Regions from separate parts of the Salinicola sp. RZ23 genome, predicted to be linked through region 1. Evidence: predicted binding sites of a transcription regulator. Region 1 holds the regulator's gene; each other region holds the start of a gene.
The links. The regulator LexA, encoded in region 1, represses DNA repair genes until DNA is damaged. The targets are predictions, from matches to a motif close to TACTGTNTANNTANACAGTA.
Positions count from the first base shown of each region.

Region 2: the regulator LexA is predicted to act here: its motif matches at 1,684-1,703, upstream of DOM67_RS17735 (putative DNA modification/repair radical SAM protein).
Region 3: the regulator LexA is predicted to act here: its motif matches at 2,402-2,421, upstream of imuA (translesion DNA synthesis-associated protein ImuA).

Region 1 is NZ_PZJK01000015.1:106,253-113,344, forward strand. It holds gene DOM67_RS15295 (ribonuclease J) at 1-471, opposite strand, end outside; gene purU (formyltetrahydrofolate deformylase) at 785-1,633, shown strand; gene dinB (DNA polymerase IV) at 1,671-2,732, opposite strand; gene lexA (transcriptional repressor LexA) at 2,745-3,392, opposite strand; gene DOM67_RS15315 (TetR/AcrR family transcriptional regulator) at 3,675-4,331, shown strand; gene nagZ (beta-N-acetylhexosaminidase) at 4,411-5,427, shown strand; gene DOM67_RS15325 (hypoxanthine-guanine phosphoribosyltransferase) at 5,496-6,068, shown strand; gene DOM67_RS15330 (tautomerase family protein) at 6,204-6,593, opposite strand; gene DOM67_RS15335 (pyruvate, water dikinase regulatory protein) at 6,961-7,092, opposite strand, start outside.
Region 2 is NZ_PZJK01000017.1:176,496-183,587, forward strand. It holds gene DOM67_RS17730 (TIGR03915 family putative DNA repair protein) at 1-329, opposite strand, end outside; gene DOM67_RS17735 (putative DNA modification/repair radical SAM protein) at 337-1,596, opposite strand; gene DOM67_RS17740 (RecQ family ATP-dependent DNA helicase) at 1,742-3,745, opposite strand; gene DOM67_RS17745 (MFS transporter) at 3,894-5,648, opposite strand; gene DOM67_RS17750 (AAA family ATPase) at 5,849-7,030, shown strand; gene DOM67_RS17755 (SidA/IucD/PvdA family monooxygenase) at 7,071-7,092, opposite strand, start outside.
Region 3 is NZ_PZJK01000001.1:235,989-243,080, forward strand. It holds gene DOM67_RS01005 (sodium-dependent transporter) at 1-698, shown strand, start outside; gene DOM67_RS01010 (hypothetical protein) at 900-1,088, opposite strand; gene hexR (transcriptional regulator HexR) at 1,290-2,156, shown strand; gene imuA (translesion DNA synthesis-associated protein ImuA) at 2,533-3,189, shown strand; gene DOM67_RS01025 (DNA polymerase Y family protein) at 3,194-4,603, shown strand; gene DOM67_RS01030 (error-prone DNA polymerase) at 4,600-7,092, shown strand, end outside.

The sequences.
Region 1 (7,092 bases):
GCGCGAGTCGATCGGCGGACCGATCAGCGGGGCCGGATCGAGCTTCCAGTCGCCGGTGTGCAGCACGCGTGCCCCCGGCGTCTCGATCGCCAGCGCGCAGCTCTCGGGAATGGAGTGGGTGACCGCCACGAAGCTGACCGTGAAGGGCGTCTGTTCGACGCTGCTGGCGGGCGTCACCGGGCACAGCGCATCGGTGCGCAGACCGCGTTCCAGGAACTTGGCGCGCAGCATCTCGATCGCCAGCGGCGTGGCATAGACCGGACAGCCCCAGTGGGGCCAGATCCAGGCCAGGGCGCCGATATGGTCTTCATGGCCATGGGTGATGAAGACCGCCTCGGGGATCATGCCCTCCGCGGCCAGATGGGCCACGTCGGGAATCTGCAGCGGTGAGTCGGGTAGATCCTGGCGGATCATCATGCCGCAGTCGACCGCGATCCAGTGATCGTCGTAGCCATAGAGCGAAAGGTTCATGCCGATTTCACCGCAACCGCCCAACGGATGAAACAGCAGAGGCGGATAGGTACGGGGGCGAATGTGCACGCGCGGACGAAACATCGGCTTCCTTAACGGGAAAAGTCTCGACTCACTATAAGGCATCGTTCTCGACCCGCTCAAACCGGGATCTGAGCCCGGCGAGGCGAGCGCCGCAGCCACGGCGAATCGGGTACAATGCCGCAGCCCCGATCGCGGCGGGCATTGTCCCGCCGCTGCCGAGGCAGGTTGCGTCGTCGCGCCCGTCGTTGCGCGGCGACTTTTCGTTTCTTCGACCCTGTCAGCGTGAGTTATGCCGCACAATTATCGTTTGATCGTCTCCTGCCCCGATCGGGTCGGGATCGTGTCCCGGGTCTCGGGCTTCATCGCCGCCCAGGGTGGTTCCATCATCGAGGCCAACCAGCATTCCGATCTGGATAACGGGCGTTTTTTCATGCGCTACGACATTCAGTCGGAGGCGCTCGGCGCCGCGGCCTTCCGTGCCGAGTTCGAGAGCATCGCCCGCGAGTTCGCGATGGATTGGCGACTCAGCGATGCCAGCCGGCGTCAGCGGGTGGTGCTGATGGTATCGCGCGAGTCGCACTGCCTGGTCGACCTGCTCTACCGCTGGTCGGCGGGGGAGCTCGATTGCGATATCCCCTGCGTGATCTCCAACCACGACGATCTGCGCGCGCTCGTCGAGTGGCACGGCATCACCTTCCATCGGGTGAGCGTCGACCCCGCCGACAAGGCGCCGGCATTCGCCGAGGTCGAACGGCTGATCGCTGCGGCTGACGCCGACAGTGTGGTGCTGGCGCGCTACATGCAGATCCTTCCGCCGGCGCTGTGCGAGCGCTATGCCGGTCGCATCATCAATATCCACCACAGCTTTTTGCCCTCCTTCGCCGGTGCCAAGCCCTATCACCAGGCGTTCGAGCGTGGGGTCAAGCTGATCGGTGCGACCTGCCACTACGTCACCCAGGAGCTGGACGCGGGGCCGATCATCGAGCAGGACATTCAGCGGGTGTCGCACTGCCATACGCCCCAGGACCTGGTCCGGCTGGGGCGCGACGTGGAGAAGGCGGTGCTCGCACGTGGCCTGCGCTGGCATCTGCAGGACCGCGTGCTGATCCACGGCAACAAGACCGTCGTCTTCTCCTGAGTTCTGCCCCGGTGTGGTCGGCCTCTCGCCTGCGGCGTCAGGTCGGCTGCTCGCCGTCGAACAGGCTGAGCTGGCGCTGCTCGGCCTCCGGGGCCAGGCGCACGCCGACCCCGAGCAGACGCACCGGGCGGCCGCCGCGCTGCCAGGCGCTCTCCAGCAGTTCGTGGAAGCGTGCATGGATCACGCCCCGGGCGCCGGTCTCCTGGGTGGTGCTGGTGAAGTCGTGGAAGCGCACCTTGACGAACTGCTTGCCGATATCGGGGTTGCCGTGGCGGGCCAGGCGCTCGTCGAGCCGGGCGATCAGCGGTGCCAGTGCCTGGTGGCACTGGGCGAGATCCGGCAGATCGCTGTCGTAGGTGGTCTCGACGCTGACCGACTTGCGTTCGCGGGTGACGTTGACCGGACGGTCATCGATGCCGTGGGCCAGCTCGTGCAGGCGCTGGCCGAACTTGCCGAAGGCATCGATCAGCTGCTCCAGCGGCCGTGCGCGCAGCTCGGCGCAGGTAGCGATACCCAGCCCCTCCAGCTTGGCCGCGGTGGCGGGGCCGACCCCGTGCAGCTTGTTGACCGCCAGCCCCTCGATGAAGCTCGCCATCTGCGTGGGTGGAATCACGAACAGGCCATCCGGCTTGTCCCAGTCACTGGCGATCTTGGCCAGAAACTTGTTGGGCGCCACGCCCACCGAGACCACGATGCCCGTACGCGCGAGCACCTCCTGCTTGAGCCAGTGCGCCATCCAGGTCGCGCTGCCCTGGAAGCGGGTGACCTCACTGACGTCGAGATAGGCTTCGTCGAGGGAGAGCGGTTCCACCAGCGGGGTCAGCTCGTGGAAGACCGCCTGGATGTCATGCGAGACGCGGCGGTAGCGGTCGAAGTCCGGCGCCAGCAGCTTGAGCTCGGGGCATAGCCGCAGGGCGCGCGCGGTGGGCATCGCCGAGTGGATGCCATAGCGCCGGGCCGGGTAGTTGCAGGTGGCGATGACTCCGCGCTTGTCGGCACTGCCGCCGATCGCCAGCGGCAGGTCGCGCAGCCCGGGGTTGTCGCGCATTTCCACCGCGGCGTAGAAGCAGTCGCAGTCCGCGTGGAGGATCTTGCGCATGGCCGTTGGCGTCTACTGCAGGCCCAGGCCATTGCCGCCGCGGATGATCCCGACGCCGAGGCCCTCGATATCCAGCTGCTGATGCTCCAGGTCGACCTCGATGGGGGCGAAGTCGGGGTTCTCCGCCAGCAGGGTGACGCGGCGCCCGTGCCGCTGGAAGCGCTTGACCGTGACTTCGTCGTCGAGTCGGGCGACCACGATCTGACCGTCGCGCACCTCCTGGGTACGGTGCACGGCGAGCAGGTCACCATCGAGAATGCCGATGTCCTTCATCGACAGCCCGCGTACGCGCAGCAGGTAGTCGGCCCTGGGGGCGAAGTAGTCGGCCGGCAGCGGGCAGTAGCGGTCGATGTGCTCGGCGGCGAGGATCGGGCTGCCGGCGGCGACGTTACCCACGATCGGCAGCCCCGTCTCGACGGCTTCGACGGGCTCGGGTGCGCCGGCCGCAGCGGGCAGGCGGATCCCGCGGGAGGTCCCCGGAATCATGCGGATCACGCCCTTGCGATCGAGCGCGCGCAGGTGCTCCTCGGCGGCGTTGGGGGAGCGGAATCCCAGCGCCTTGGCGATCTCGGCGCGGGTGGGTGGATAGCCGAACTCGGTCATCGTCTTGACGATGAAATCGTAGACGTTCTGCTGCCGGGCGGTGAGCGGTCTCGACATTGGGCGTCTCCCCGGGGCCTGTCAGGGCTTGGTCATGTATACAGTCTGGAATTGTATCCAGTCCTGCTGGGCAGGGAAAGGGGTAGACAAAGGGAAAAGGGTGGGCAAGGAAAAGAGGGCGGCAGGGTGCCTTCGACGTTTGCCGCGATTGTGCCGCCGCGCCGGGAGTGGTTAGATTCAAAAGCGTTTTAAACAGGCGTTTTTCAGCTGATTCGACAGGCGTCGGCCGGCAGCTTCGGTGTCAGCGAGCAGCCCCCGATGTCGACAGGAAAGAGGTAGTCCATGGCCCAATCCGACACCGTGACCCGCATTCTCGACACCGCCGAGGTGCTGTTCGCCGAGAAGGGGTTCGCCGAAACGTCGCTGCGCAACATCACTACCCGGGCCAAGGTCAATCTGGCGGCGGTCAACTACCATTTCGGCTCCAAGAAGGCACTGATCCAGGCGGTCTTCGCGCGTTACCTCGACCCCTTCGCCGAGCGTCTCAATCACGCGCTCGACGGGCTCGAACGCCACTATGGCGGGCAGACCATTCCCCTCGAGGTGCTGCTCGAACGCCTCGCCGAAAGCGTGCTCGAGGTGCCGGCGGAGCGCCACAGTCTCAAGATCTTCATGAAGCTTCTTGGGCTGGCCTATACCCAGGCCCAGGGGCATCTGCGGCGCTATATTCAGGCGCACTACGGCGAAACCTTCCACCGATTCGTCGCCTGCTTGCGGCTGGCCACGCCGGAGCTGCCGGAGGCGGAGCGCTTCTGGCGCCTCCACTTCATGCTTGGAACCGTGGTGTTCACGCTCTCTGGGTTGGATGCGCTGCGCGATATCGCCGACAACGAGTACCACGAGCATGTCACCGTGCGCGATCTGATCCGGCGGCTCAAGCCGGTGGTGGCGGCGGGCATGCTGGCACCGCTGGAGTCGCCTGAGCCAGCAGCGACCTGACACGGTAGCGGCAGCGCCCTCTGTCATGACGCCGACGGGTCGTCTAGAATCGGGCGCTTCACGGTTTCAGGTAACGGCTATGACACAACCGCTGGGTCCGGTAATGCTGGACGTCGAGGGCACTCGACTGCGCGAGGAAGAGCGGCGGCTGCTGTCGCGCCCCGAGGTCGGGGGCGTCATTCTGTTTGCGCGCAATACCCCGGATGCGGGGACCACCCAGGCGCTGATCGGCGAGATTCGCGCCTGCCGACCGGACATTCTGGTCGCCGTCGACCAGGAGGGCGGTCGCGTGCAGCGGCTCAAGCAGGGCGTGACCCGGCTGCCGCCGATGGCGACCCTGGGGCGACAGTTCGCCGAGGCGCCGGAGGCGGCTCTGGCCCTGGCGCTGGATACCGGCTGGCTGCTGGGCATGGAGATGGCAGCGTGCGGTTTCGACCTGACCTTCGCCCCGGTGCTCGACCTCGACGATGACCAGTCGCCGGCGATCGGCTCGCGCAGTTTCTCCCCCGACCCGGAGGTGGTCGCGGCGCTGGCCGGCGCCTTCATCGATGGTCTGCATGACGCTGGCATGGTCGCCATCGGCAAGCACTTTCCCGGGCATGGCGGGGCGCGTCAGGATTCGCACCACGCCGTGGCCCGGGATTCGCGCTCGCTGGAGGCGCTGCGCGCGCACGATCTGGTGCCTTTTGCGCGGCTGGCAGGCAAGCTCGATGCGGTGATGCCGGCCCATGTGATCTTTCCCGCCTTCGACGAGCGCCCCGCGGGCTTCTCGCCCAGCTGGCTGGGGTTGCTGCGCGAAGAGCTCGGGTTCAAGGGGGCGATCTTCTCCGATGACCTGACCATGGCCGCCGCCCACGCTGCCGGTACCCCGGCGGCACGCGCCGAGGCGGCCTGGGCCGCCGGCTGTGACATGGCGGTGATCTGCAACGATCCCGCGGCAGCGCGGGAAGTGGTGGATGCCTGCAGCGGACGCCAGGCGCCGCGGATCGCCAAGCTGCGTTACGCCCGCGCCAGGCCGAGCCTCGAGTCGCTGGCGGTGATCTCGCGCTGGCGGCGCACCCATGCCCGTCTGGAAGCCCTCAACGAGGCGGAGTGATCCGCCCTCTGTCCAGAGGCGGCGCCGGCTCTGCCGGTGGCCGCCCGCTGCTATTGATACGGAATACGATGACCCAATCTACGCTCCCCGACGCGCTCAATTCGATGCAGGAGGTCATGGACAACGCCGACTGTCTGATCGACCAGGCCCAGGTAGAGCAGGCTCTCGACCAGATGGCTGCAGCGATCACCCATGATCTTGGTGACAAGCTCCCGGTGTTCTACTGCGTGATGAATGGCGGCCTGATCACCACCGGGCATCTGCTGCCCCGTCTCGGCTTCCCGCTCGAGGTCGACTATCTCCATGCTACCCGCTATCGCGGCGGGATCCGCGGTGGAGAGCTGTTCTGGCGGGTGTCGCCGGAGATTCCCATGGCTGGGCGCCATGTGGTGATCGTCGACGACATTCTCGACGAGGGCGCTACCCTGGCGGCGATTCTCGACTACTGTCGTCAGGCAGGTGCGGCGAGTCTCTCCACCGCAGTGCTGGTCGACAAGCAGCATGATCGCAAGGCCTCGCCGGACCTCAAGGCGACCTATTGTGGCCTGGAAGTGGTCGATCGCTACGTGTTCGGCTTCGGCATGGATTACAAGGGGTACTGGCGCAACGCCCCCGGTATCTTCGCGCCCAAGGACCTGTAAACGACACAGAGGCAGCGTGGTGCGTAGCGCTGCCTCTGTTTGCCTGGTCACTTCTCTTCGGCGCCCCTGCCAGGCGCGTCGCGCTGGTAAAGCCTGGGGCGAAGAGCGTATCGAGGGATATGATGAGGGGGAGACTTAGAGTTTGCCGGTCAGGAATTGCGCTTCACCCATGCCAAAGCTCCAGTCAGCATCTCCATTCTCGGTAATGGAGACCATGAGGTCCTGGGGTGAAATACCGCACTGGGATTCCAGGCGTTCGGCAAGCAGGGCGTAGAGCCGCTCTTTCTGGGGCTGTGTCCTGGCTTTGCTGACGATGCTGATCATCACCAGGTTGTCACTTCGACTGAACCCGAGGCCAGTGTCCTCGACGACCAGTTCATTGGGCTCGTGCTGGTGCACGATCTGATAGCGGTCGGTTGCCGGCACCTCGAAGGCTTCCAGCATTGCCTCATGGGCGGTATCCAGCAAGGCCTTGAGCGCTTTTTCGTCGCGTCCTTTGATCACATCAAAACGTAATAGCGGCACGGTGAGTTCCTCTTACAGTCGCCTGATGGCTTTCCCACATACCGGTCGGTATGGGTGGGGTTAACAAGAAGGAGTGGCTGTTTGCGTGCTAATGAGATGGGGCTCGTCGAGGATTTTTAAAGGCCGGTGGCGGTCAATGATATCGGCAACGGCCAACGCGCCCATGTCGATCGGTCAGGCACCGCTGCTCGAAGCGAACTCATGCGCTGCGGCCCGCGGCCGCCTCTGTCCATGGCGGCCCGCTACCGCCTCTGTCCATGGCGGCCCGCTACCGCCTCTGTCCATGGCGGCCCGCTACCGCCGCTTCTGCCCATCGCGGCCCACTGCTGCCACTTTTGTCTAGCGTAGACCGCTGTCGCCGTACTCTCTAGCGCGGGCTGAAGCGTCGCTGCAGACCCGTCTCGTTCATCATGCGCGTGGAGATCTCTTCGATCGAGAAGCGTGTGGTATCGATGAACGGGATGTTCTGGCGCCGGTAGAGCGCTTCGGCCTGCTCGAT
Region 2 (7,092 bases), on a different contig from region 1:
CGCTCGCCCTGGTGCAGGCGCCACATCACCCGGTAGAGCAGCGCCCAGCGGCCCTGTTCGCCCTCACCGCAACGATAGCGGGAGGCGCGTTCGAGCAGGGCCAGGTCCTCACGGGCGATGCGCACCGGGGGCGGCGGCACGCTCGGCTCGGGCAGCCTGATAGCGCCGGCCTCGGCGCTGGCGAAGAGATCCTCCTGGACCTCGCGGGCATCCTCCCATATCACCGCCGCCGGCGGCACGCCGGCCTGCAGCAGGCGCCGGGCGGCGTCGCGCCACTGGCCGAAGTCCGCGGCGGGCACGACCCAGGGCGTGGACGAGGCAAGCGTCATCACGGGCTCACCACAGTGCCATCTGCGCCGGCTGCGGCGCGGTCAGCTGCTGGCGCAGGCGGGCGCTGTCGCGCTGGCCATCGGCGGGGCGGTAGTCTTGGGTCACCACGAAGGGGCGCAGGATCTCTATCCGGCAGCGCAGCGCGATCAGATCCTGAAAGCGGATTCGCCGGTGGCGGCGCAGCTCGACCAGCCGCTGCACGCTCCTCAGGCCGATCCCCGGCACACGGGCGATCAGCGCCGGCTCGGCGCGGTTGAGATCGAGCGGGAAGGTGTCGCGATGGGTCAGCGCCCAGGCCAGCTTGGGGTCGATGTCTAGTGCCAGATTGCCCGGCTTGCCGAGCAGCTCCGCGGCGGCGAAGCCGTAGCCGCGGATCAGGAAGTCGGCCTGGTAGAGCCGATGCTCGCGCAGCAGCGGCGGGGCAGCCTGGGGCAGCCCGGCGGGGCGTTCGGGGATCGGGCTGAAGGCCGAGTAGTAGACGCGCTTGAGCCGGAAGCGCTGATAGAGCTGTTCGGCGGACTGCAGGATGGTGCGGTCATCGGTGGTATCGGCGCCGACGATCATCTGCGTGCTCTGGCCTCCCGGGGCGTAGCGTGGCGCCATGCGCTTGGGGTTGTCGCTGCGCGGCGGGTGCTTGGCCTCCTGCGTGGCCGCGTCGTTGGCGGCATCGATGCCCTGGCGGATCTGGCCCATCGCCGAGTGGATGGTGCCCAGCTGCTTCTCCGGCGCCAGGGTCTTGAGGCTCGTCAGCGTCGGCAGTTCGATATTGGCGCTGAGACGGTCGGCGTAGCGCCCGGCCTCCTCCAATAGCCTGGGGTCGGCCTCGGGAATCGCCTTGAGATGGATATAGCCGCGGAACTGGTGGGTCTCGCGCAGCAGCCTGGCCACCTGGATCAGCTGCTCCATGGTGTAGTCGCTGGAGCGGATGATGCCCGAGCTCAGGAACAGCCCGCTGATGGTATTGCGGCGGTAGAACGAGAGCGTGAGCCGCACCACCTCTTCTGGCGTGAAGCGGGCGCGCGGGATATTGCTCGAACGGCGATTGATGCAGTACTGGCAGTCGTAGAGACAGAAGTTGGTCAGCAGCACCTTGAGTAGCGAGACGCAGCGGCCATCCGGAGTGAAGCTGTGACAGATGCCCATGCCGCTGGAGGCACCCAGCCCGGCCTTGCCGCGGGAGGTGCGATTGGGCGCGCCGCTGCTGGCGCAGGAGGCGTCGTACTTGGCGGCATCGGCCAGGATGGAGAGTTTGTCGATCAGCTCCATGGCGCACCTCGAGCAGGGGGAGACGGCAGCTCCGGCCCCTGGCCGACCCTGGCAGGGCGGTCCGGGCCGAAAGCGCGTGGCTCGAGGTACTGTACTCAAAAACAGTGGTTTTGCATACAGTATTCGGGTGAGCGTCGACGCCCGATCAGTTCGGTGTCTCGCCGGCGGCCAGCAGCGCCTGACAGCGATCACGAATCTCGCCGTAGGGGTAGGCCTCGAAGCGCGCGAACCCCGGCAGCTGGCGCGCCTTGAGCGGGGTGAACAGCGGCATCGCCAGCCCGCACAGAAAATGCGCCATGCGCTGGGGGCCGGGGGCCTCGCCAAGGGTATCGCGGTGGCGGGCGATGAACGGCGCCAGCGCCTGCTGCAGCGTCTGCGCATCGGGCTCGGGCAGCGGCGGGGCCGGCGGCAGGCTGGCGATACGGCCGTGGCATACCGAGCAATGGCCGCAGCCAGTAGTATCCACCGGTGGCGCCTCGCCGAAGTAGGCGGCAAGGCGCCAGGTCAGGCAGGTGGTGGACTCGAACAGGTCGAGCATGGCGTGCAGCCGTGCGATCTCACTCGCCTCCCGCGCCTGGTACTCGGCCAGCAGGGTGTCGCTCAGGCCGTCGATGTCGAACTCGGGCGTCAGCACCTCGTAGACATCGGTCATGCGCTTGGCTTCCAGCACCACCCAGCCCTTCTCCTGGAAGTACTCCAGCGCTGTGATCACCCGCCCCCGGGAGGCGTCGAGCCCGGCGGCCGCCCCGGCCTGGTAGAGGCGCTCGAAATCCACCGTGCCCCAGGTGCGTGCCATCGGCACGTTGTCGACGATCAGTTGCACGAAGTCGGCGCGCTCGCCTTCGAAGCGTGCCACCAGCGTCTCTGCAGGCTCGACGTAGCGCAGCCGGTACTCGGCCAGATAGGCGTAGCGCGGCGCGATGACGCCGTGCATCTCCAGGCGCACCAGCAGCGTCTTCAGCGGCAGCAAGCGCACATTGCTGTCGCGCGAGAGGGTGTTGAGCAGCACCGGCCACTGGCGCTCCGGCCGGGCGCCGGCGGTGGCGATCTCATCGAGCACGTGACGAATGCCGGCGCGCTCCGGGGTATCGCCATAGACGAAGTTCTCCAGCACCCGCAGGCCGTCGCGGCCGGCCAGGGTGAGGCAGCGCGAAGGCTTGCCATCGCGCCCGGCGCGGCCGATCTCCTGACTGTAGTTCTCGATCGACTTGGGCAGGTCGTAGTGGACCACGTTGCGGATATCGCCCTTGTCGATGCCCATGCCGAAGGCGATGGTGGCGACGATGCAGGCGAGCTCGCCGTGCATGAAGCCCTGCTGGATGGCGTCGCGGGTCTCGCTGTCGAGTCCGGCATGGTAGGCCCGCGCGGCGATGCCTCGGGCGCTGAGATCGCGGGCGACCTGCTCGGCGCTGTGCTGCAGGGTGACATAGACGATGGTGGGCGCGGCAGCGCCCGGCTGCTGCTGTGGGGCCAGCCAGGCGGCCAGGGCCTCCAGGCGCTCGGCGGCCGGCACCGGCTGCACCAGCAGTTCGAGATTGGGGCGATGGAAGCCGGTGGTGATCACGTCCTCGGCGGCGATGGCGAACTTGTCGCGCATGTCGTCGATCACCGCCGGGGTCGCGGTGGCGGTGAGCAGCAGCGCCTGGGGAATGTCGAACTCGCGCTGGTAGTCGGGCAGCTTGAGGTAGTCGGGGCGGAAGTTGTGGCCCCACTCGGAGATGCAGTGGGCCTCGTCGATCACCAGCAGCGAGATCGCGATCTGGCGCAGGAAGTGGCGGAAGCGCTCGTTCTTGAGCCGCTCCACCGAGACCATCAGGATCTTGAGCTCGTTGCGCCGCGCCCGCTCCATGATCTCGCGCACGGTGTCGCGGTCCTGGGTGGAGTCGATGCTGGCGGCGGCCACGCCGTGGCGCTGGAGAAAGCCGAGCTGGTCCTGCATCAGCGCCAGCAGCGGCGAGACCACCAGGGTGAGGTGGGGCAGGTGCAGCGCGGGGAGTTGATAGCACAGCGACTTGCCGGCGCCGGTGGCGAAGATCGCCGCGGTCGAACGGCCGCCGATGACGCGTTCGATCACCGCGCCCTGGCCGCCGCGGAAATCGTCGAAACCGAAGACGCGCTGCAGGGTCTGACGGGCGGTCTCTTGGGTCATGTCGGGCTCCCTGGGTTGGCCGATGCAGCGCGGCCGGGCCCGGCGCTGCGGGGGCGCAGTATCGCACGCCCGGATGACGCTTGCAGGTCGCTGCCGAGTCGGCGGGACGAACGGCCGGCGCGATGGAAAGCGCCGGCGTGCAGCTCAGCTATCGAGTCGGGATATCGCGCCGTGGCCAGGGGGCGCTGGTGGCGTCGGCCGCCGTGGCCGGCTCATCCGGCGGTTCGGTCTGGTTCGGGGTCAGGGTCGCGTTGGCGTGGCGCGAGGAGCGGTAGCTGACGCCGTGACGCGCCCGCGGCGGCTCGTTGCCGGCATGCAGTGCGGTGACCCGTTCGATGATCGCGCGGTCGCCCAGGGTCATGCGGTCGAGCATGCGCAGATGCTGCAGCCAGTTGGGTACCAGGAACACCTCCTGCCACAGGTCGCGGTCGACGATATCGCGGTAGAGCGACCAGCGCTTGGCGCCGTTGCGCAGGCGCAGCTTGCGCAACGGCCGCACCGCACGGGCGAAGTCGCGCAGATGCTCGGCGTCGATACGGTACTCGATGGTGACCATGACCGAGCCGCGCGCCGGGTCGAACTCGAAGTCCGGGCGCTCGGTGTGCACCTCGGGCGCCTCGATCAGGCCGCTGGCGTCGAGGTCCGGCAGCCGCGAAGGCAGGAACAGCAGCGCCGAGAGCAGCAGCAGTGCGCCGGCCAGCAGCAGCGCCATATGCACCCCGACTCCCTCGGTCAACTGGCCCCACAGCAGCGAGCCCAGGGTCAGCCCGGCGTAGAGCGCGGTCTGATAGAGCGCCAGCGCGCGCGCCTTGACCCAGTCCGGCACCAGCACCTGCACTGCCGAGTTGTAGGAAGCGACCGCAGCGATCCAGCAGCCCCCGCCGATCACCAGCGCCGGGAACAGCAGCCACAGCCTGTCGACCCCGCCGAGCATCAGCATCACGCCGCCCAGCAGCATGGCGGCGACGCTGATCAGGCGGCTGCTGCCGAACCGCTGACGCGCCCGGTTGACCAGGGTACTGCCGGCGATCGCGCCGATCCCCAGCCCGCCCAGCATGTAGCCGTAGAGCGAGGCGCTGCCGCTGGGGTGCTGATGCGCCAGCAGCGGCAGCAGCGCCCAGATGGCGCTGGCCGAGATGCCGAAGATGAAGGCACGCAGCATCACCAGCCGGGTGACGCTGGAGTACTGCACGAAGTGCATGGCCGCCTTGACCCCCTCCCACAGCCGCTCCGGCGGCAGCGACTTGGGCAGCACCGCGCGCTTCCAGCGCCACAGCGCGGCGAGCAGGCCGCAGAAGCAGAGCACGTTGAGCAGGAAGATCCACGCCGGCCCCACCGCTGCCAGCAGCAATCCACCGATGGCCGGGCCGATGGCGCGGGCGGCGTTGTAGTTGACGCTGTTGAGCAGTACTGCGCTGGAGACCAGATTGCGCGGCACCTGCTCGTTGACCGCCGCCTGCCACGCCGGGGTGGTGATCGCCGCACCGATCGACACGCACAGGATCGAGGCGAGCAGCAGGGTCGGCGAGAGCAGGCCGAGAAAGGCGATCAGGGTGATGAAGGCGCCGCCCAGCAGCTCGATGATCAACCCGAACAGCATCACCTTGCGGCGGTCGTAGTTGTCCGCGATCACTCCGGTGACGATCGACATCAGCACCAGTGGCAGCGCCGCTGCCACCTGGATCATCGCCACCAGCAGCGCGCCGCCGGCGCTGGAGGTGACCACCCAGGCCGCCGCCACCGACTGCGCCCATACCCCCAGGTTGGCGAACAGGTTGGCGATCCAGATCATGCGGAAGGCGGGGACGCCCAGCGGCGCGAAGGTGCTCACGTCCGCCGGGCGCGGCGGCGTCTGATCGGGTTCGAGGGTCAGATCGCTTTGACGGGAAACGGGTTGCAGCATGGCGGGCTCGCTGTCGGCAGGCGAATCGGAAAGCCAGGGTTCAGTGGCTAAACATTAGCATCCTGTGTAGTTCCCCCCGCGTCCAGCGCGATCTTCGCCTGCGTGCGTCAATGACGGGAGGCGCTATCGCATCGGGCGTCGATGATAAGGTGTGGGCTGCCACGGCAGATCTCGGCGTCCGTCAGGGAGTTCTCTCGACCATGATCAACACCTTCGCGGTGTCTCACTATCGCAGCCTGAGGCAGATCGTCTCGCCGCTCTCCGAACTCAACGTGGTCACCGGCCCCAACGGCAGCGGCAAGTCCAATCTCTACAAGTCGCTGCGGCTGCTGGCCGACACCGCGCGGGGCAACCTGATCGCCTCGCTCGCCCAGGAGGGCGGGCTCGACCACACCTTCTGGGCCGGACCGGACACCCTGACCCGGGGCATGCGCGAAGGCAGTGTCCCCATCCAGGGTGGTCCGCGCCGACGCAGCCCGCGGCTGCGGCTGGGCTTCGTGGGCGAGACCTTCGGCTACGCCATTTCGCTGGGCATGCCGTCGCCGCAAGGGTTCGCCGGCTACCAGGAGCCCTCCCTGTTCCAGCTCGATCCCGAGATCAAGCGGGAGTGCATCTGGGCGGGTGAGGTCTATCGGCCCAGCAACTGTCTGGTCGATCGCCAAGGGTCGACGGTCAAGGTACGCCAAGGACGTCAGTGGCGGGTGTACGACGCCCATCTCGATCCGCGTGACAGCATCCTGAGCGAAATCAGTGACCCGGTCGCCGTGCCCGAGGTACACGCCGTGCGCCAGGCGGTTCGTGGCTGGCGCTTCTACGACCAGTTCCGCAGCGATGCGCACGCCCCCGTTCGCACGCCGCAGATCGGCACCCGCACCCCGGTACTGGATCATGACGGTCATGGGCTGGTGGCCGCACTGCGCACCATCCACGAGATCGGCGACCGGCAGGCACTGCACGCGGCGATCGAGGATGCCTTCCCCGGGGCCAGGCTCGGCGTCGAGGCCGATGGTGGCAATCGCTTCCTGCTGCGGTTCCAGCAGGAGGGCCTGCTGCGACCGCTGAACCAGGCGGAGCTGTCGGATGGCACGCTGCGCTATCTGCTGCTGGTGGCGGCGCTGCTGACGCCCCGGCCGCCATCGCTGATGGTACTGAACGAGCCGGAGACCAGCCTGCATCCCGATCTGCTGCCCGCCCTGGGGCGGCTGATCGTGCGTGCCTCCCGCGAGACGCAGGTGTGGGTGGTCTCCCACGCCCCGCGCCTGGTCGCGGCGCTGGAGCGCGATGCCCAGTGCAACGCCATCGCCCTGGAGAAGACGCTGGGGGAGAGCGTGATCGTCGATCAGGGCATGCTCGACGCACCGCCATGGCAGTGGGCGGATTGAGGCCCAGGGCCTGGCGGTGCGCCTGGCCGGAGGCGACGGATCAGATCGCCTGCGCCCAGCGC
Region 3 (7,092 bases), on a different contig from region 1:
AGCTCAACGGCGGCGTCATCCTCGCCGCACTGGGGCACGCCTTCTTCACCCTGTCGCTGGGCATGGGCATCATGATGGCCTACGGCTCCTACCTGGGTCAGGAGGTCGATCTGATCAAGACTGCGCGTACCGTGGTGATCCTGGACACGGTGATTGCCCTCGGCGCCGGCATGGCGATCTTCCCGGTGGTCTTCGCCAACAACCTCGACCCCAGCGCCGGCCCGGGCCTGCTCTTCGTCACCCTGCCGCTGGCATTCATCGACATGCCCTGGGGGCTGGTGTTCGGCACGATCTTCTTCGCCCTGCTCACGGTGGCTGCGCTGACCTCGGCGATCTCGCTGCTGGAGCCGGTCACCGAGTTCCTGGAAGAGCGTACGCCGCTGTCGCGACTCGGTTCGGCGTTCGTGGCCGCGCTGGCGACCTGGAGCCTGGGGATCGCGGCGCTGCTGGCGTTCAACCTCTGGTCCGGCTTCCAGCCGTTCGGCTTCAACGTCTTCGATCTGCTCGATGCCCTCACCAGCAAGCTGATGCTGCCGCTGACCGGGCTCGCGGTGATCATCTTCACCGCCTGGTTCCTGGATAGCGAAAGCGTCAAGCAGGAGCTGGGCCTGGGGCCGAAAGGGCGTGTGCTGTGGCACTACGTGTCGCGCTACGTCGCCCCCATCGGCGTCATCGTGGTGTTCTTCAACAGCCTCTGATTTTCAAGAGCGCTTGTTTTTCGAAAGCGCTTGTTTTCAAAAGCTGAAAGACGCATACGGCACGGGCCCGTGCCGTTTGAGCGCCGTCATCTTTGCGCCGGCATTGGCGCGATAAGGCAGTGTAGGGCAGCGGCTGTGGGCCGCTCCCCAGAGGGGCAGGCGCCCCGGCAGGGGGGCGCCTGATGTGTAGAACGAACCGTCCTAGTCGGGCAGTTCGGCGATACGCTGCTGCAGACGGCGTCTCTCGGCGCGCTGTTCGATACCGCGACGTGCCTTGAGGTAGCGCACCGCAGCGCGGCGCTTGCGCTGTTCGTGCTCGTCGACTTCTAGATGCATGAAAATGTCGAAAATTTCGCTCTTCAGGGCGTGAAGATTTTCAATGTCCTTCATTGATCGAATCTCCTGGCATCCTCAGATCATCGGGTTAAGGTGCCCGACATGCATACTATACCCAACTTTACAAGATCGTGACGCCCGACTTTTTTCCCTTTTTCGGCGCCCGGTGGGCGCGTGCTCCCACGTAGTGAGTGGGGCATACTAGCTACCTCACTCGATAGCGAGACCGATAATGCTGCGATACGAGGGACGGGCATGAGCCGTTCGCTGTTCGACGAACTGCGTGTGCATATGGGTCGCCTGCGGCGCTCCGAGCAGAAAGTCGCCCGTTTCGTGCTGCGCCACCCCGACGAAGTGATCCTGATGCGGATCACCGATCTCGCCAGTGAAGCCCAGGTGAGCGAGCCCACGGTGGTGCGCTTCTGCCGCGCCATGGGCATGGCCGGCTTCCAGGAGTTCAAGCTCAAGCTGGCCCAGATGATGGCTAAGGGCAGCCAGTACGCGCAGTTCTCGCTGACCGATGCCGAGAGCGTCTCCGAGTTCTCCCACGGCATCTTCGATACCACTATCGAGACGCTCGAACAGGTGCGCGACAGCCTCGACAACGACGCACTCGGCCGGGCGATCGCCGCGCTGGCGGTGGCCAACCGGGTCGAGTTCTACGGCTATGGCGCCTCCGGCGTGGTCGCCGCCGACGCCCAGCACAAGTTCTTCCGCCTGCAGATCCAGACCTCGGCCTACGCCGACCCGCACATGCAGGCGATGTCGGCGGCGACGCTGAAGGTCGGCGACGTGGTGGTGGCGATCTCCCAGACCGGGCGTACCCGGGCGCTGCTGGCCAGTGCCAAGACCGCGGTCAAGGCCGGCGCTACGGTGATCGGGCTGTGTCCCAGCGATTCGCCGCTGGCCCATGAGGTGAGCCTGGTGCTGCCGGTGGACGTGCAGGAGGACACCGAGGTCTACATTCCCATGACCTCGCGTATTGCGCATCTTTTGACCATTGACGTGCTGGCGGTGGGGGTGGCCAAGAACCGCGGCCCGCAGATCAGCGACCAGCTCAAGGCGATCAAGCGCAGCCTGGGCACGCTGCGGGTACCCAATACCCCCTCGTCCTCGGCCTGACGCGCACGCTCTCTCTGCACCGCTTTCTCTGCACCACTCCCTCGGACGCTGTCCTCTCTGCCTTCTCTCCCCCCGGCGCTTGCCGGGGTTCGCGCCCGTCTTGTCCATTCGTTCGCCCAGTCTTCGTTCGCTCATACGCGCTCTGCCGGCGCGGCGTCCCGGGCGCGGCTACCTGCCGGCTCCGCTCTGGCTGGTCCGGGTTGGTGCTGGCACGCCGCCACCGCGGGGCAAAGTGAGGTCATTTATACTGTATATATAGACAGTATTCGGGGTTGTGAGCGACACTATCTCCTCGAAGGCCAGGGGAGGGGGCGTCACCCATGTCTGAGCGTCATTGCCGGGTTTGCCGCTGCATCGCCGTGAGCGGCCGTTGCCCGTGTCTTTATCGTTGCCGGGGCCGCGGGCGGTGAGCGCGCTCGATCGGCTGCTCGATAGCCGTGTCGTCTGGCGTGCCCAGGAGAGTGCCGCCGAGGCTCCTGCCAGTGCGGTCGCCAGCGGCCACCCGGCGCTGGATGCGGCACTGCCGGCGGGCGGTTGGCCGCGCGGGGCGATCAGCGAGCTGCTCTCCGACGGGGCCGGCAGCGGTGAACTCGCGCTGCTGTGGCCACTGCTGGCACGCCTGACCCGCGAGCAGCGGCCGGTGGTGCTGGTGGCGCCGCCGGCGCTGCCCTATCCGGCCGCCTGGCGGCAGGCCGGAGTCGAGCTCGGCCACTGCCACTGGCTCGACGTGAGTGGGCGCGAAGCGCTGTGGGCCACCGAGCAGTGCCTGCGGGCCGGCTGCTGTGCCGCGGTGCTGGCGTGGCTGCCGCAGGCCGATGCGCGCGCCTTGCGCCGGTTGCAGGTGGCGGCGGCAAGCGGTGACACCCTGGGCTTCGTGCATCGGACGCTGACGCGGGTCGGCGAGGCTTCGCCAGCGGCGCTGCGCCTGCGCCTCCATGGCCCGGGTGAGGGGCACACGCCGGCGCTGGAAGTGCTCAAGTGTCGTGGCGGGTGGCCGCACGCCACCCGCATCGCCATCGGCGCGGGGGCGTGACGCCATGCGCTGGGCCTGTCTGCTGTTCCCGCGGCTGGCGCTGGAGGGGGCGCTGCGTCGCCGCGACGACCCCGCGGCGCCCTTCGCCCTGCTCGAAGGGGCGCCGCCGCGTCAGCGAATTCGTGCCGCCAACCAGGCCGCGCGCGCCCAGGGGATCAAGCCCGGCCAGCCGCGCGGGCTGGCCGAGGCGCTCTGCCCCGAACTGGGCTGCGCCCCGCTGGAGCCCGCGGCGGTGGAGCGCTGGCGCCAGCGTCTGGCCGCCTGGGCCTATGCCTACAGTGGTCAGGTGAGTCTCGACTATCCCCATGCGCTGGTGTTCGAGGTCGCCAGCAGTCTGGCGCTGTTCGGCCCCTGGCCTGCGTTCGAGGCGCGGCTACGTGGCGAGCTCGCCGCACTGGGCTTCACTCACCGCCTGGTGGTGGCGCCCAACCCGGCGGCGGCGCGGGTGCTGGTCAACGCCCACGACGGCCTGGCGGTGGACGAGGCCGGGCTGGAAGCGGCGCTGGCGAGACTGCCGCTGACGCGCAGCGGGCTGGCGGCGGAGAGCGTGCAGACCCTGGCCCGCAGCGGTTTCCGTCGGCTCGGCGAGCTGTTCACGCTGCCGCGTCCGGCGCTGGCGCGGCGCTTCGGCAGTGGCGTGATGCGTCATCTCGGCGAGCTGCGTGGCGAGTGGCCGCTGGCGCTGACGGTCCATCGGCCGGCGCAGCACTTTTCGCGCAGCTTCGAGTTCGACCGCCCGGTGCACGCCATTGCCGGGCTGGCTTTCCCGCTCAAGCGCCTGCTGCAGGAGCTGAGCGCTTTCCTGCGTGGCCAGGATGCCGGCATCGAGCGTTTCAGCCTGGTGCTGGGGCTGGAGGGCGGCCCGGCGCAGCGCTTCGAGATCGGGTTGCTGGCGCCCCAGCGCGAGGCCGAGACGTTGCTCGAGCTGACCCGCGCGCAGCTCGAGCGGGTGCGTCTCGAAGGGCCGGTGCTGAGTGTGACCCTGGCGGCCTCGCGGCTCACCGCCTATGCGCCGGTGCGCCGCGAGCTGCTGGCTGGCCCCGCGCGTCAGGCCCAGGCCTGGGCGGCACTGCATCAGCGCCTGGTGGCGCGGCTGGGCGGTGCGGCGCTGAAGCCGCTGGTCGAGCACCGCGAGCACCGCCCCGAAGCCGCGGTGTTCGCCGCCGCCGGGCCGCGCGCCACCGATATCCCCGAGGCCCGGTTACGGCCCGGCTGGCTGCTCGCCGAGATGCCCCCGGCGGAGGCCGGCATCGCCCGGCTGCTGGCCGGGCCCGAGCGGATCGAGAGCGGCTGGTGGGATGGCGACGACGTGCGCCGTGATTACTATCTGGCCGAGTGGCACGACGGCCGCCACGCCTGGGTCTGGCGCGAACCCGGCGGCGAGGGCTTTCATCTGCACGGGTGGTTCGGATGAGCCGGCCGTCTGCCTGGACGCCATCCGGCGACGCCGCCAACGATGCCGGTGCGGCCGTCAATGGCGACGAGACAGCGGCCCCCGGCGCGGCTGCGGGCGCCCATGACGGGGCAATGCCCCCTGGCGCGGCTTCGGGCGCCTATGACGAGACAACGCCCCCGGGCGCGGCTTCGGGCACCTATGAAGAGCGAGTTCACGAGGCCAATGCCTACGCCGAGCTGCACTGTCTCTCTGCCTTCAGCTTCCAGCGCGGCGCCTCCACCGCGGACGAACTGTTCGCCCGCGCCGCGCGGCTCGGTTATCACGCCCTGGCGATCACCGACGAGGCGACCCTGGCCGGCATCGTGCGCGCCTGGCAGGCCGCCAGGGCCCACGGTGTACGCCTGATCGTGGGCGCCGAGCTGCGCAGCGACAGCGGCCTCAAGCTGGTACTGCTGGTGGAGAATCGCCACGGCTACGCCCAGCTGTGCGGGCTGCTGACACGGATTCGCGGCCGCGCGCCCAAGGGCGAGTACCGTCTCTACGATGCCGACCTGGCCACGCTCGACGGTGGCGCCGGGCTGTTTGCGCTGTGGCTCCCGGACGACAGCGCCACGCTCGCGGCAGGCGCGCGTCTCGCCGGCTACTTTCCCGGGCGGCTGTGGCTGGCGGCGGAGCTGCACTACGGCTTCGCCCAGGGGCTCGACGATGGCGCCCGGCTGGCCCGCTGGCGGGCGCTGGCGGCGACGCTGAAGATCCCGCTGGTGGCCGCGGGGGATGTGCACATGCACGCCCGCGGGCGGCGCGCACTGCAGGACTGCCTGACCGCGATCCGCCAGCATCAGAGCGTGTTCGAGGCCGGCGACACGCTGTTCCCCAACGGCGAGCGCCATCTGCGCACCCGTGCGGCGCTGGCGGCGATCTACCCTGCCGGGCTGCTGGCGGAGAGCGTGGCGCTGGCGGCGCGCTGCCATTTCGATCTCGGCGAGCTCGAATATACCTACCCCCACGAAGTGGTCCCGGCGGGGCATACCCCGGCGGCATGGCTCGCCGAGCTGACCCGCCGGGGGGCGCAGTGGCGCTGGCCCGAGGGGGTGCCGGAGAAGGTGCAGTGCCAGCTCGACCATGAGCTCGAGCTGATCACCACGCTGGGCTACGAACACTACTTCCTGACCGTGCACGATATCGTCGCCTTTGCCCGCGATGCCGGCATCCTGTGCCAGGGGCGCGGCTCGGCGGCCAACTCGGCGGTCTGCTTCGCCCTCGGTATCACCTCGATCGACCCGGCCCACACCGCGCTGCTGTTCGAGCGCTTCATCTCGCCGGAGCGCAACGAGCCGCCGGACATCGACGTCGACTTCGAGCACGCCCGCCGCGAGGAGGTGATCCAGTACGTCTTCCGCCGCTATGGCCGCCACCGTGCGGCGCTGACCGCGGTGGTCAGCCACTATCACGCCGCCGGTGCGATCCGCGATATCGGCCGCGCGCTGGGCTTCGCCCCCGAGCGTATCGACCAGTTGGCCCGCTGTGCCGGGCGCTGGAGCGATGAGATTCCCGACGCGGCGCGCCTGCGCGAGTACGGCTTCGTGCCCGAGGAGCCGCCACTGCGGCGGCTCCTGGTGCTGGCCGGTACGCTGATAGGTTTTCCGCGCCATCTCTCCCAGCACCCCGGCGGCTTCGTCATCTCGGATGCCCCCCTCGACACCCTGGTGCCGGTGGAGAACGCCGCCATGGCTGAGCGCACCGTGATCCAGTGGGACAAGGACGATCTCGATCTGGTCGGGCTGATGAAGGTCGACGTGCTCGCCCTGGGCATGCTCACGGTGCTGCGGCGCAGCTTCGACCTGCTGCGCCGCCACCGCGGCCTCGACTACGGCCTGGCGGACCTGCCCGCGGATGATGCGGCGACCTACGCCATGATCCAGCGCGCCGATACCCTGGGGGTGTTCCAGATCGAGTCCCGCGCGCAGATGGCGATGCTGCCGCGGCTGAAACCGGCCAACTTCTACGATCTGGTGATCGAGGTGGCGATCGTGCGCCCGGGGCCGATCCAGGGCGACATGGTGCACCCCTATCTCAAGCGGCGCAGCGGCGAGGAGGCGATCACCTACCCCTCGGCGGAGGTCAAGGCGGTGTTCGAGCGTACTCTCGGCGTGCCGCTGTTCCAGGAGCAGGTGATGGCGCTGGCGGTGGCAGCGGCTGGCTACACCCCCGGCGAGGCGGACCAGCTGCGCCGCTCGATGGCGGCGTGGAAGCGTCACGGCGGGCTCGAACATCACCGCCAGCGGATCGTCGAGGGCATGCTGGCGCGGGGCTACGCGCAGGCGTTCGCCGAGCGCCTGTTCGAGCAGATCAAGGGCTTCGGCAGCTACGGTTTCCCCGAATCCCACGCCGCCAGCTTCGCCCTGCTCACCTACGCCAGCTGCTGGCTCAAGTGCCATGAGCAGGCGATCTTCGCCTGTGCGCTGATCAACAGCTGGCCGATGGGCTTCTACTCGCCCGACCAGGTG